3 regions of the Streptomyces sp. NPDC047117 genome follow, and region 2 is predicted to be linked to each of the others. Evidence: riboswitches for the same ligand, from Rfam matches in the RefSeq annotation. Region 2 holds a riboswitch; each other region holds the start of a gene.
The links. Region 2 has a riboswitch for cyclic di-AMP ahead of ABZ840_RS15975 (NlpC/P60 family protein). Riboswitches for the same ligand answer to the same signal wherever they lie in the genome.

Region 1 (3,265 bases), on a different contig from region 2:
CGGTGGCGTCCAGGTCGAACATCGCCTGGTCGATGAGGCGCTGCTCGGTGGCGTCGTAGCCGACCAGCTCGGGGCCGATCTGCTCGATCACGGCGAGGACGGCCTTCTCGACGCCCTTGCCGAGGTAACGGTTCGGGTCGCCGTCACGCAGCTCGATGGCCTCGAAGGCGCCGGTGGAGGCGCCGGACGGCACGGCAGCGCGGCCGGTGCTGCCATCGTCGAGGCCGACCTCGACCTCGACCGTGGGGTTGCCTCGCGAGTCGAGGATCTCGCGAGCTACGACGACGTCGATCGACGGCACGTTGTCTCCTTCATGGGTGTCATCTGGAGTTCTGCAACACGAGCCTAACGGCCCGGGGACCGTCCGCCTGCCCCTAGCCCCTTCCGTGAGACGAAAAAGGACCCAAAGGCCCTCAATACGGGAGGTAAGAACCGGTTTTCATGGCGGACATCTCCGTCATAACAGGCACTACGCATCTGAGCGGCGGCCCGCCCGGATGCCTGCACGCAGAAGCCGCCCCGCAAACGTGAAGCCCCGCCGTGACGCGCTCGGGGGCTTCGCGTCGCGGCGGGGCGGTCACACGGGCCGGGCCGCGCGCCGATCGTGCACCGATCGGACGGCGGCCCCGGCCGGGGGCCTGTCAGGACCCGTCAGAGGCGGATCAGACCTCGAGCTTCTGGCCCGGGAAGATCAGGTCGGCGTTGTCACCGACGGTCGACTTGTTGTTCTCGTAGACCGTCTTCCAGTTCTTGCCGTGCGCCTTGGCGATCTTGCCCAGGGTGTCGCCGGACTTCACGGTGTAGTTGCCGTGGCCCTGCTTCGGGGCGGCCTTGGGCTGCACCGGCTGCGGCTTCGGGGCGGCCTGCTGCTTCGGCGCCTCCTGCTGGGGGGCGGCCTGCTGCTTGGGGGCCTCCTGCTTCGGGGCCTGCTGCTGGGCCTGGCCGGAGCCGGTGTCCACCTGCGCGGCCGGGCCACCGGAGGTCAGGCCGCCGGCACCGGCGCAGCCCCAGGCACCCGGGCCCTGCATGGCGAGCAGCTTCTCGGCGGTGGCGATCTGCTGGTCCTTGGTGGCCAGGTCGGCACGCGGCGCGTACTTGGTACCGCCCGCGGCGGCCCAGGACTGGTTGTTGAACTGCAGGCCACCGTAGTAGCCGTTACCGGTGTTGATCGACCAGTTGCCGCCGGACTCGCACTGGGCGACCTTGTCCCAGGTGGCGACCGAGGCGGCGTTGGCGGAACCGGCGGTCATCAGCGGGACGGCCACGGCGGCGCCGGCGACACCGGCGAGCGTGACGACGCGGACGGCCTTCGAGGGGCGGCGGTGCTTGCCCTTGAGCATGGTTGTTCTTCCTCACCGACGCCTGCGAGGTGAGCTGTCGGGTTCGGGCTGTGAGTGGCCCGGCCGGATGCGCTGTCCGCACACCCGGCTTCACCCCAAGCCGCCCGCTGCGTTTCCACTGCGGTGACGGCACTTACCTTGGGTCCCCCGCTCCTGCCTACGGCGCTTGCGCGACGGTTGTCCGACCGATCACCGGCAGGATTCGGCGAATGATCGGCGGGCTCGCTTGGTGCGAGCGGTGAAGAACGTAAACACACACCCCTCGGCGGTTCAAACCACTCTTTCGTAGGACAGTTGACCGTTTTCGATCATCGAAACCATCCGTTTGCGCAGGTCGAACACGGTATGGAAACAACGGACACGGCGGGCGGAAACGCTCCGGGACGAGACCCATGTCTCACTTTCCCCAATTGGGTACAACCCGGCCGCACTTATGCCGCCCGCCCCCTCCGTCACTGCCCCAGAACGAGCCGCTGACCAGGGTGGATAAGGTCCGGATCGGTCCCGATGACGCCCTCGTTGGCGTCGTACAGGCCGGTCCAGCCCCCGGCCAGCCCGCGCTCCTCGACGATCGCGGACAGGCTGTCGCCGGGCCGCACCGTGTACGTGTCGTCGCCCCCCGAGGTACCGCGGTGCGCGTCGCCGCCGCGCGAGGCGTGCCGCCCCGCGGAACGGCCGTCCTTCCCCTTGCCGTCCGCCTTCTCGTCCGCGCCGTCACCCGCCGAACCGCGGTGGCGGCCGGTACCGGGGGCCGAGGGGTCGCCGGAGGGCGCGGACGCGTCGCCGGAGGGCGTGGAAGCGTCGCCGGAGGGCGTGGAAGCGTCGCCGGAGGACCGGTCGGCGGAGTCGCCGGCGCGCTGCCCCGCGGAGTCCTCGCCGGAGCCCGCGCCGGAACCCTTGTCGGCGTCCTCGGCATCCCCGGCGCCCTTGTCCGTGGCGCCGTCGGACGGCTTGGAGGTGGCGTCGCCGGACGGCTCGGCGTCGGGCTCGTCCGCCGACGGGCTCGTGGCGTCGCCGGAGGGCTCGGCGGAGGCGTCGCCGGACGGCTGCGCCGTGTCTGCGCCGTCTTCGTCGCCCGTACCGGCAGAGGCTTCGTCGCCGGACTCCGAGGGCTGCGGGTCGGGCGTCTCCGACCCGCCCGGGTCCACGTCGGGTATCAGGCCGTCCACGTCCAGCCGGGCATTGACGGCGCAGCTGGGCCAGGCGTCCGGGCCGCGGTCGTTCAGGATCGACTCGGCGACCGCGATCTGCTGGGAGCGGCTGGCGAGGTCCGGGCGCTCGGCGTAGGACTCGCCGCCGTAGTCCCGCCACATCTGGAGGGTCAGCTGGAGCCCTCCGTAGAAGCCGTTGCCGGCGTTGGCGCTCCACATGCCGCCGCTCTCGCACATCGCGACGCGGTCCCAGGTGGCGGTGTCGGCGGCCTGCGCGCCGCCCGCCGTCAGCAGCGGCAGGGCCAGGCCTGCACCCGTGACGGAGGCCGCCACCAGGAGGGCGGGGGCCTGGCGGGGGCGGCGGTGTCTACCGTTGCCGGAGCGCATGCGAGTGCCTTTCGAGCGGCGGCTTGAGTTGTCGCACGCAAGGTAGCGGGGGCCCGGTCCGGTCTCAAGCCGGTGTAGCGGAGATCACGCGTAGATCACGCCGCTGACGCCACGTCAGTTCAGGCCCTGGTCCGCACCCTTGTCTCGTTCCGGTACCTGCGGGAATGCCCGTTCTGACGCCCCGTCCGAAGCGCCCGATTGCTCCGGTGTGAACCGCACCGGCAGGGCCCGGAGACCGCGCATGATCAGGCCGCCGCGCCACCGCAAATCGTCCGGATCCGCAGCCGCCTCCAGATCGGGCAGCCGGGCCAGCAGGGTCGCCAGCGCCGTACGGCCTTCGAGGCGGGCCAGCGGCGCGCCCAGGCAGTAGTGGATGCCGTGCCCGTA
Region 2 (3,265 bases):
TAGTCCTCCTCGAACTGGAGGATGTTCCGGATCGTGGCGCCGCGGAAGGCGTAGATCGACTGGTCGGCGTCGCCCACGACGCACAGCTCGGCGGCGGGCACCTCGTCCGTCCCCGGGCCGACCAGCTCGCGTACGAGGGTGTACTGGGCGTGGTTGGTGTCCTGGTACTCGTCGACCAGGACGTGCCGGAAGCGGCGGCGGTAGTGGTCCGCGACGTCCGGGAACGCCTGGAGCAGGTTCACCGTCGTCATGATGATGTCGTCGAAGTCCAGGGCGTTGGCCTCGCGCAGCCGTGCCTGGTACATCGCGTACGCCTCGGCGAGGGTCTTCTCGAACCCGTCGGCGGCCGTCCCGGCGAAGTCCTCGTGGTCGATGAGCTCGTTCTTGAGGTTGGAGACCTTGGCGCTGAAGGACTTCGGCGGGAAGCGCTTGGGGTCCAGGTCCAGATCGCGGCAGACCAGCGCCATCAGGCGCTTGGAGTCGGCGGCGTCGTAGATCGAGAACGATGAGGTGAAGCCCAGCTTCTTGGACTCGCGACGCAGGATGCGCACGCACGCGCTGTGGAAGGTGGAGACCCACATGGCGTTGGCGCGCGGGCCGACGAGCTCCTCCACGCGCTCCTTCATCTCGCCCGCGGCCTTGTTCGTGAAGGTGATCGCGAGGATCTGGCCGGGGTGGACGTGGCGCGTGCCGAGGAGGTGCGCGATGCGGTGCGTGAGGACACGCGTCTTGCCGGAGCCGGCGCCGGCGACGATGAGCAGCGGCGAGCCCGTGTGCACGACGGCGGCCTTCTGCTGGTCGTTCAGCCCCTCCAGCAGCGCGGCCGGGTCGACGGCGGGGCGGGCGGCGCCGTCACGGTAGTACGCGTCCCGCTGGACGGGCGCGTCGTAGCGGCCACCGAAGAGGTCGTGCGGCACCTCCTCCGCTGCCGGACGGTCCTCGTCCTCGGGAGGCGGCGGCTCCTCGTCCTTGGGGTCGAGGTCCGCCAGGAAGCTGTCGTCAAAGAGGCTGCTCATCGCCCACCGAGTCTAGGCCGCCCCACCGACAACCCGGCCCCGGCCGCGGAATTCCGGGCTCACGGATCCGGCGGAGGCGCGGTGCGGGCGGGTGGAAGCGCGGCGGGAGCAGGGCCGGAGGGCCGTACGAAAAGGGGCGAGCGCGACCTGAACGGGAACGGAGGACGGCACCGACAGCGGCGCGGAGGATACGGCACCCCGCCGCCCGTCACGGACGGACAACGGCACCGGACATTCCGTGGTCGCGACAGCCCTCACATCGGCACGGACACGATCAGGTCACGAAAAGATTGCGGGCAAATCGAACATCAGCCTTCACAGAAGTCACACGAGTTGGCTACCGTGCCGACCGGGCAGCCCGCCCCACCCGTCGGTGACAGCACCGGCACGGGCCGCCCCGCCGAGTCCGGTCTGTTCGTACGCACGGCCCTTGCCGATACGCACGGCAACTGTTCGTACGCACGGCAGCCGGAGCCGGGGACCCACACGCACGACCGGGGTGAATCGGCCTCTACGGAGCGATCCGTACGGCCGTAGGGCACCTTCCGTAGCACCAGTGGGCACGCGCCCCACGCGCGCGCTCACGCGCCCGAACCCGACAGCTAACCCGGTAGGCGGTCCACGGAAGGAGTCGCCGGCCTTGGCGTCTCATCGCAAGCCGCGCACCCGCATGCTCACCGTGCCCGCACACCGCCGTACGGCGGCCGGGCTCACCACCGCGGCGCTGGCCTCGGTCACGCTGCTCACCCAGACCGCGGATGCGTCCCCCAGGAAGCCCGCACCTTCCATAGAGGAGGTCAAGAAGAAGGTCGACGGCCTGTACCGGCAGGCCGAGGTCGCCACCCAGAAGTACAACGCCGCCAAGGAGCGCTCCGCGACGCAGCGCGACAAGGTGGACGAGCTGCGGGACGCCGCGGCCGAGCGGACCCAGAAGATGAACGACGCCCGGCGGGAGCTGGGCACCTTCGCCTCCGCCCAGTACCGGTCCGGCGGGCTGAGCCCGACCGCGCAGCTGATGCTGGCGCAGGATCCGCAGCAGTTCGTGGACCGCAATCACCTGATGAAGCGGCTCACCGGCCGCCAGCAGGAGGCGGTCGCCGACTACCAGGACCAGCAGGCGCAGGCCGCGCGCAAGCGTGCGCAGGCGACGAAGGGCCTGGAGGAGCTGCAGAAGTCCCAGGATTCGCTGAAGACGTCCAAGCAGGAGGTCCAGGGCAAGCTGACCGAGGCCCGGCAACTGCTGTCCCGGCTGACCGCGCAGGAGAAGGAGCGGCTGGCGGAGCTGGAGCGCAAGAAGAAGGCCGAGGCGAAGCGCAAGGCCGAGGAGCTGGCGCGGGAGCAGGCCGAGCGCGAGCGTGAGCAGGACGGCGGTGCGGGCGGCACGGACGGCGGCTCCGGCTCCGGCTCCGGGACGGGCAGCGGTTCCGGGGTGCCCGACGGTTCGTACGCGACCAAGGCGGAGAAGGCGATCGCGTTCGCCCGCGCGCAGATGGGCAAGCCGTACGTCTGGGGCGCCACCGGGCCCGCGTCGTACGACTGCTCGGGGCTGACCCAGGCGGCGTGGAAGGCGGCCGGCGTCTCGCTGCCGCGGACGACCTGGGACCAGGTGAAGACCGGCACGCGGGTCGCGACGCAGGATCTGCAACCGGGCGACCTGGTGTTCTTCTACGACGACATCAGCCACGTCGGGATGTACATCGGCGACGGCAAGATGATCCACGCCCCGAAGCCGGGCGCGAACGTACGCGTGGAGTCGATCTACTACATGCCGATCTACGGGAACGTACGACCTGCCTGAGGCAATGCATAGAACGACGAACCGCGCGGCTGCCCTCCGAGGGCAGCCGCGCGGTTCTCGCGTACGGCGGGACTCTCAGGTCCCAGGCCCCTCAGGTCCAGAGGAGCGCGATGAAGATGTTGACGACCGTGAGCAGGCCGACGAGTCCGAAGAGCGGCTTCTCCACCTTCTCCTCGTCGCGCTTCACGTAGACCAGGCCCAGGATGACGATCAGGACGGCGAGCTTGACGCCGATCTTGATGTTGTTGACCGAGGCGTCCTGCATCTGGTTCAGGCCGACCAGGATGACGCCGGTCACCAGCATCGTGATCGCGCCGTGCAGCATCGCGGGCACAAAGCGGGCGGTGCCCGCGCTCATCGCCTTCATCTGCGTGAGGAAGCCGCCGAGCAGCGAAGCGATGCCGATGATGTGCAGGGCGACGAACACATTGATCACTACGTCCATAGTGGT
Region 3 (3,265 bases), on a different contig from region 2:
CGAGACGGTCTGCCTCGGCCAGGCGGCCTCCGCCGCCGCCGTCCTGCTCGCCGCCGGCCACCCCGGCCGCCGCCTCGCTCTCCCCGGCGCCCGGGTCCTCATCCACCAGCCGTCCTTCAGCGAACCGATCGAGGGCCAGGCCACCGACCTGGATCTCCAGGCCCGCGAACTGCTCCGCACCCGCGACCTGTTGGAGGAGCTGCTCGCCCGGCACACCGGCCGGCCGCGCGAGCAGATCGCCGCCGACATCGAACGCGACAAGATCCTCGACGCGCGGCAGGCCGTGGCCTACGGGCTGATCGACGACGTCACCCGCGGCCGCAAGGCCTCGGCGGGCGTGTCCGGCGGGGCTCCGGGTGCGGGCTCCGGTACGGCTCCCGGCGCGAGGTGAGGGGATGGCCGCCCTCCCTCCCGAGCTGCCACCGCTACCCGCGCTGACCAGGGCCGAAGGCGCCTTCATCGACAGCTACCTCCAGGTGCTGGACCTGCTGGGGCGGATCAATCCGGCCCGCGGCAACGGCACGTACCAGGGACTGCGGGCCGCGCAGGCACTCGTCGGCCGGGCCGCGGACCTGCGGGACGCGCTGGCGCTGATGCACGAGCGCGGCGAGACGGAGCTGCACGCCGACACCCTCACCCGCGCGCTGCGGGTGCTGGACGGGGAGCGGCGGGCCGGTCTCGTCGCCGTCCCGCCGCCTGCTGAGGAATGACGGGACGATTCCGTTCCCTGGGGCCTCCGGCACCCGATCGGTCTCCGCCCGTTGGAGTGCCTGTGGGTGCGACTGATGCGGGGCTCGACTTGCGCGCCGCGCCGACGTGTCGGATTGCGGACCGTACGACCGCGCCGGTACGGGGGTGCGTACGGCCCTCGGTCCGCTCGACGCACAGCCCCTGTCCACCCGAATGGATCAAGCGTGACGACCCTCACACCAGGCATGTTCCACTCCGGCTTCACCGGTGCGTTGCGCAACGATCCCTCCGACGACAAGCCCCCGCCACAGCGGCGGGGCGGTCCGGGCGGACGCCGAATCCTGCCGCCGTACCCGGACGTCTGGTCGATACACGTGGACCGGCAGGAGCGGAGGACCCGAGCACGACGGGGCCACCGGCCGGCTGCTCTTGCGGCCGGCGGTCCCTTGGGGTGAAGCCGGTGCCCGCCTTCGGGCGGCAGTACATCCGGCCGGGCATCTTCGCCTGCCCGAACCCGACAGGTCTTCCTTCGCAGGCGGCTGACGAAGGAGTGCGCATGTCTGCGCGCGATGATCATCCTGCTTCTGGTGTGCCCGCCCTGGTGTCCCGCGCCGCGGCGGTTTCGGTGCTCACGCTGGCACTGGTGGGAGGCGGGGGCCTGGTCCCCGGCAGCACGGCGGACGCGACGGCGGCACCCGCCGCGGCGTCCACGACGGTGTCCGCGACGTCCGCGGTCACGGCGGCCTCGTCGGGGTCCGGCCACCGGGCGCTGCGGGTCGCGGCGTCGAAGAAGGGTTCGCCGTACCGCTGGGGAGCCACGGGCCCGCACAGCTTCGACTGCTCGGGGCTGACGCAGTACGCGTTCAAGCGCGTGGGCAAGCGGCTGCCACGCACGGCGGATTCCCAGTACCGCCACGTCCGGCACATCAGCGCCTCCGCACGAAAGCGGGGTGACCTGGTCTTCTTCCACTCCGGCCGCTCGGTGTACCACGTGGGCATCTACGCCGGAAAGGGCCGCATCTGGCACGCCCCCAAGCCCGGGGCCTCGGTCCGCAAGGAACGCATCTGGACCCGCAGCGTCTGGTACGGCCGCGCGTAAGGGCCGATAGGCCACCAGGAACCCCGGGGAGCCGAACCGCGGCGGCCTCCCCGGGGTTCCGCACCACCGACTGCCCTCCGGCGTTCGCGCGCTACCGGTGGGCAACGCCTAACGATTCGAATATCTGCGTGGACAGGGCGGGTTGGTTGTCGTAGCTTCTGCCGGCGGCCGTGAGGGTGCCGTTCGGGGCGGGGCCAGGGGGGCTTCGGCGATTACTGGGGGGACACCCATGCCTGGGGAAAAGACGGTGGCGGCAAGTGGTGGGAGACGCGGGGCGCTTGTTTCGCCGGTTCGGTGGGCGGCGGTTGTGGTGGTATTGCTGGGCGTGTTCCTTGCGGTGGACGTGCTGATACTCGCCGCCGGCGGGCGGTATTTGCGTGTGCTGGGTGAATTGGCTGCGGAGAAGGGGGACTTCGGTGGCTCGGACTTCGAGCCATTCGAGTCCTCCGGGGCGGAGTTCGCTGCGGCTGATGAGGATTATTCGTTTTACGGGAATCTCTCCGTTCAGCTCTTGCCCGTTGTCGCGTTGGCGTTCCTCTTCTGGTTCTTCCGCACCAGAATCAATGGCGAGGTCTTCACTCCCGACGGTCACCGGCGGGGGCGGCTCTGGACGGTCGGTGCGTGGGTCACCCCGATCGTCAATCTGTGGTTTCCGCGGCAGATCGCCGGGGACATCTGGAAGGCCAGCAGCCCGCCCGGTAGCCGTGTTTCGTATGTCGTGGTGAATGCCTGGTGGGGGATGTGGGTCGCGACGAACCTTTTTGGCGTTGTCGGCAGTTCTCAGATGCGCGGAGCCGAGGGGTTCGGGGAGTTGCGGGCGGCGGTGCGGACCCTGTTCCTGTCCGATCTGCTGGATGCGGCCGCCGCCGTTCTCGCGATCGTGTTCGTGTGGCGGCACACCGCGCTGCAGCACGTACGGATCAACACGCTTACCAACACGCGTCACACGCTCCCGGAACCGGCGTAGGGGCGCCGCGTGGGCCACATGTGGGGAAAGGTGCTGGACGCGGCTGCCGCCGGTGCGTTTCCGGCTGCTGACGGGAGCGTCACCGTGCTGCCGCCGGTGTCGGAGCGCGACAGTGGTGTCCTCTCGTTCTCGGGGTGCGCGTTCGTGTGTGCCGACGTCTCCCCCGACTGGGTGCGGCAGCGGATCGCGCCGGGGGAGCCGGGGGCTCCGCTGAGTCCGGGGTTCCTGGCCGCGCTGGCGGACCGTACCGGTCGTACGGTCGAGGGCGTCGACATGCTCACGGTCGCCGAACCGCTCCCGGGGCCGCCGCCGTTGGCGCTGCGGGAGATCCGCGATCCGGCCCACCCGCGCCTCGCACGCGCGTTGCGCCATCGCGACGACGTACGGGCGTGGACCACCGACGGGGGCGGGCACGGCGTCGTGGTGCTCGGCCGTGGTGTCGCGGGGCGGTGGGAGGTGGCGTTCGAGGTGCCCGAGGCCGCGCGCGGGCATGGGCTCGGCCGGCTGCT

Region 1: it holds a riboswitch for cyclic di-AMP, as region 2 does, so the genes downstream of both, ABZ840_RS36295 (transglycosylase family protein) here and ABZ840_RS15975 (NlpC/P60 family protein) in region 2, are expected to answer to the same signal.
Region 3: it holds a riboswitch for cyclic di-AMP, as region 2 does, so the genes downstream of both, ABZ840_RS20560 (C40 family peptidase) here and ABZ840_RS15975 (NlpC/P60 family protein) in region 2, are expected to answer to the same signal.

Annotation. Positions count from the first base shown of each region.
Region 1 is NZ_JBEYUN010000033.1:32,266-35,530, reverse strand. It holds gene eno (phosphopyruvate hydratase) at 1-301, opposite strand, end outside; gene ABZ840_RS36295 (transglycosylase family protein) at 663-1,340, opposite strand; cyclic di-AMP (ydaO/yuaA leader) riboswitch at 1,345-1,558, opposite strand; gene ABZ840_RS36290 (transglycosylase family protein) at 1,793-2,878, opposite strand; gene ABZ840_RS36285 (cytochrome P450) at 2,993-3,265, opposite strand, start outside.
Region 2 is NZ_JBEYUN010000007.1:241,178-244,442, reverse strand. It holds gene pcrA (DNA helicase PcrA) at 1-1,016, opposite strand, end outside; cyclic di-AMP (ydaO/yuaA leader) riboswitch at 1,467-1,649, shown strand; gene ABZ840_RS15975 (NlpC/P60 family protein) at 1,657-2,814, shown strand; gene ABZ840_RS15970 (hypothetical protein) at 2,906-3,259, opposite strand.
Region 3 is NZ_JBEYUN010000010.1:49,449-52,713, forward strand. It holds gene ABZ840_RS20550 (ATP-dependent Clp protease proteolytic subunit) at 1-391, shown strand, start outside; gene ABZ840_RS20555 (hypothetical protein) at 396-710, shown strand; cyclic di-AMP (ydaO/yuaA leader) riboswitch at 1,013-1,243, shown strand; gene ABZ840_RS20560 (C40 family peptidase) at 1,247-1,789, shown strand; gene ABZ840_RS20565 (DUF4328 domain-containing protein) at 2,097-2,756, shown strand; gene ABZ840_RS20570 (GNAT family N-acetyltransferase) at 2,775-3,265, shown strand, end outside.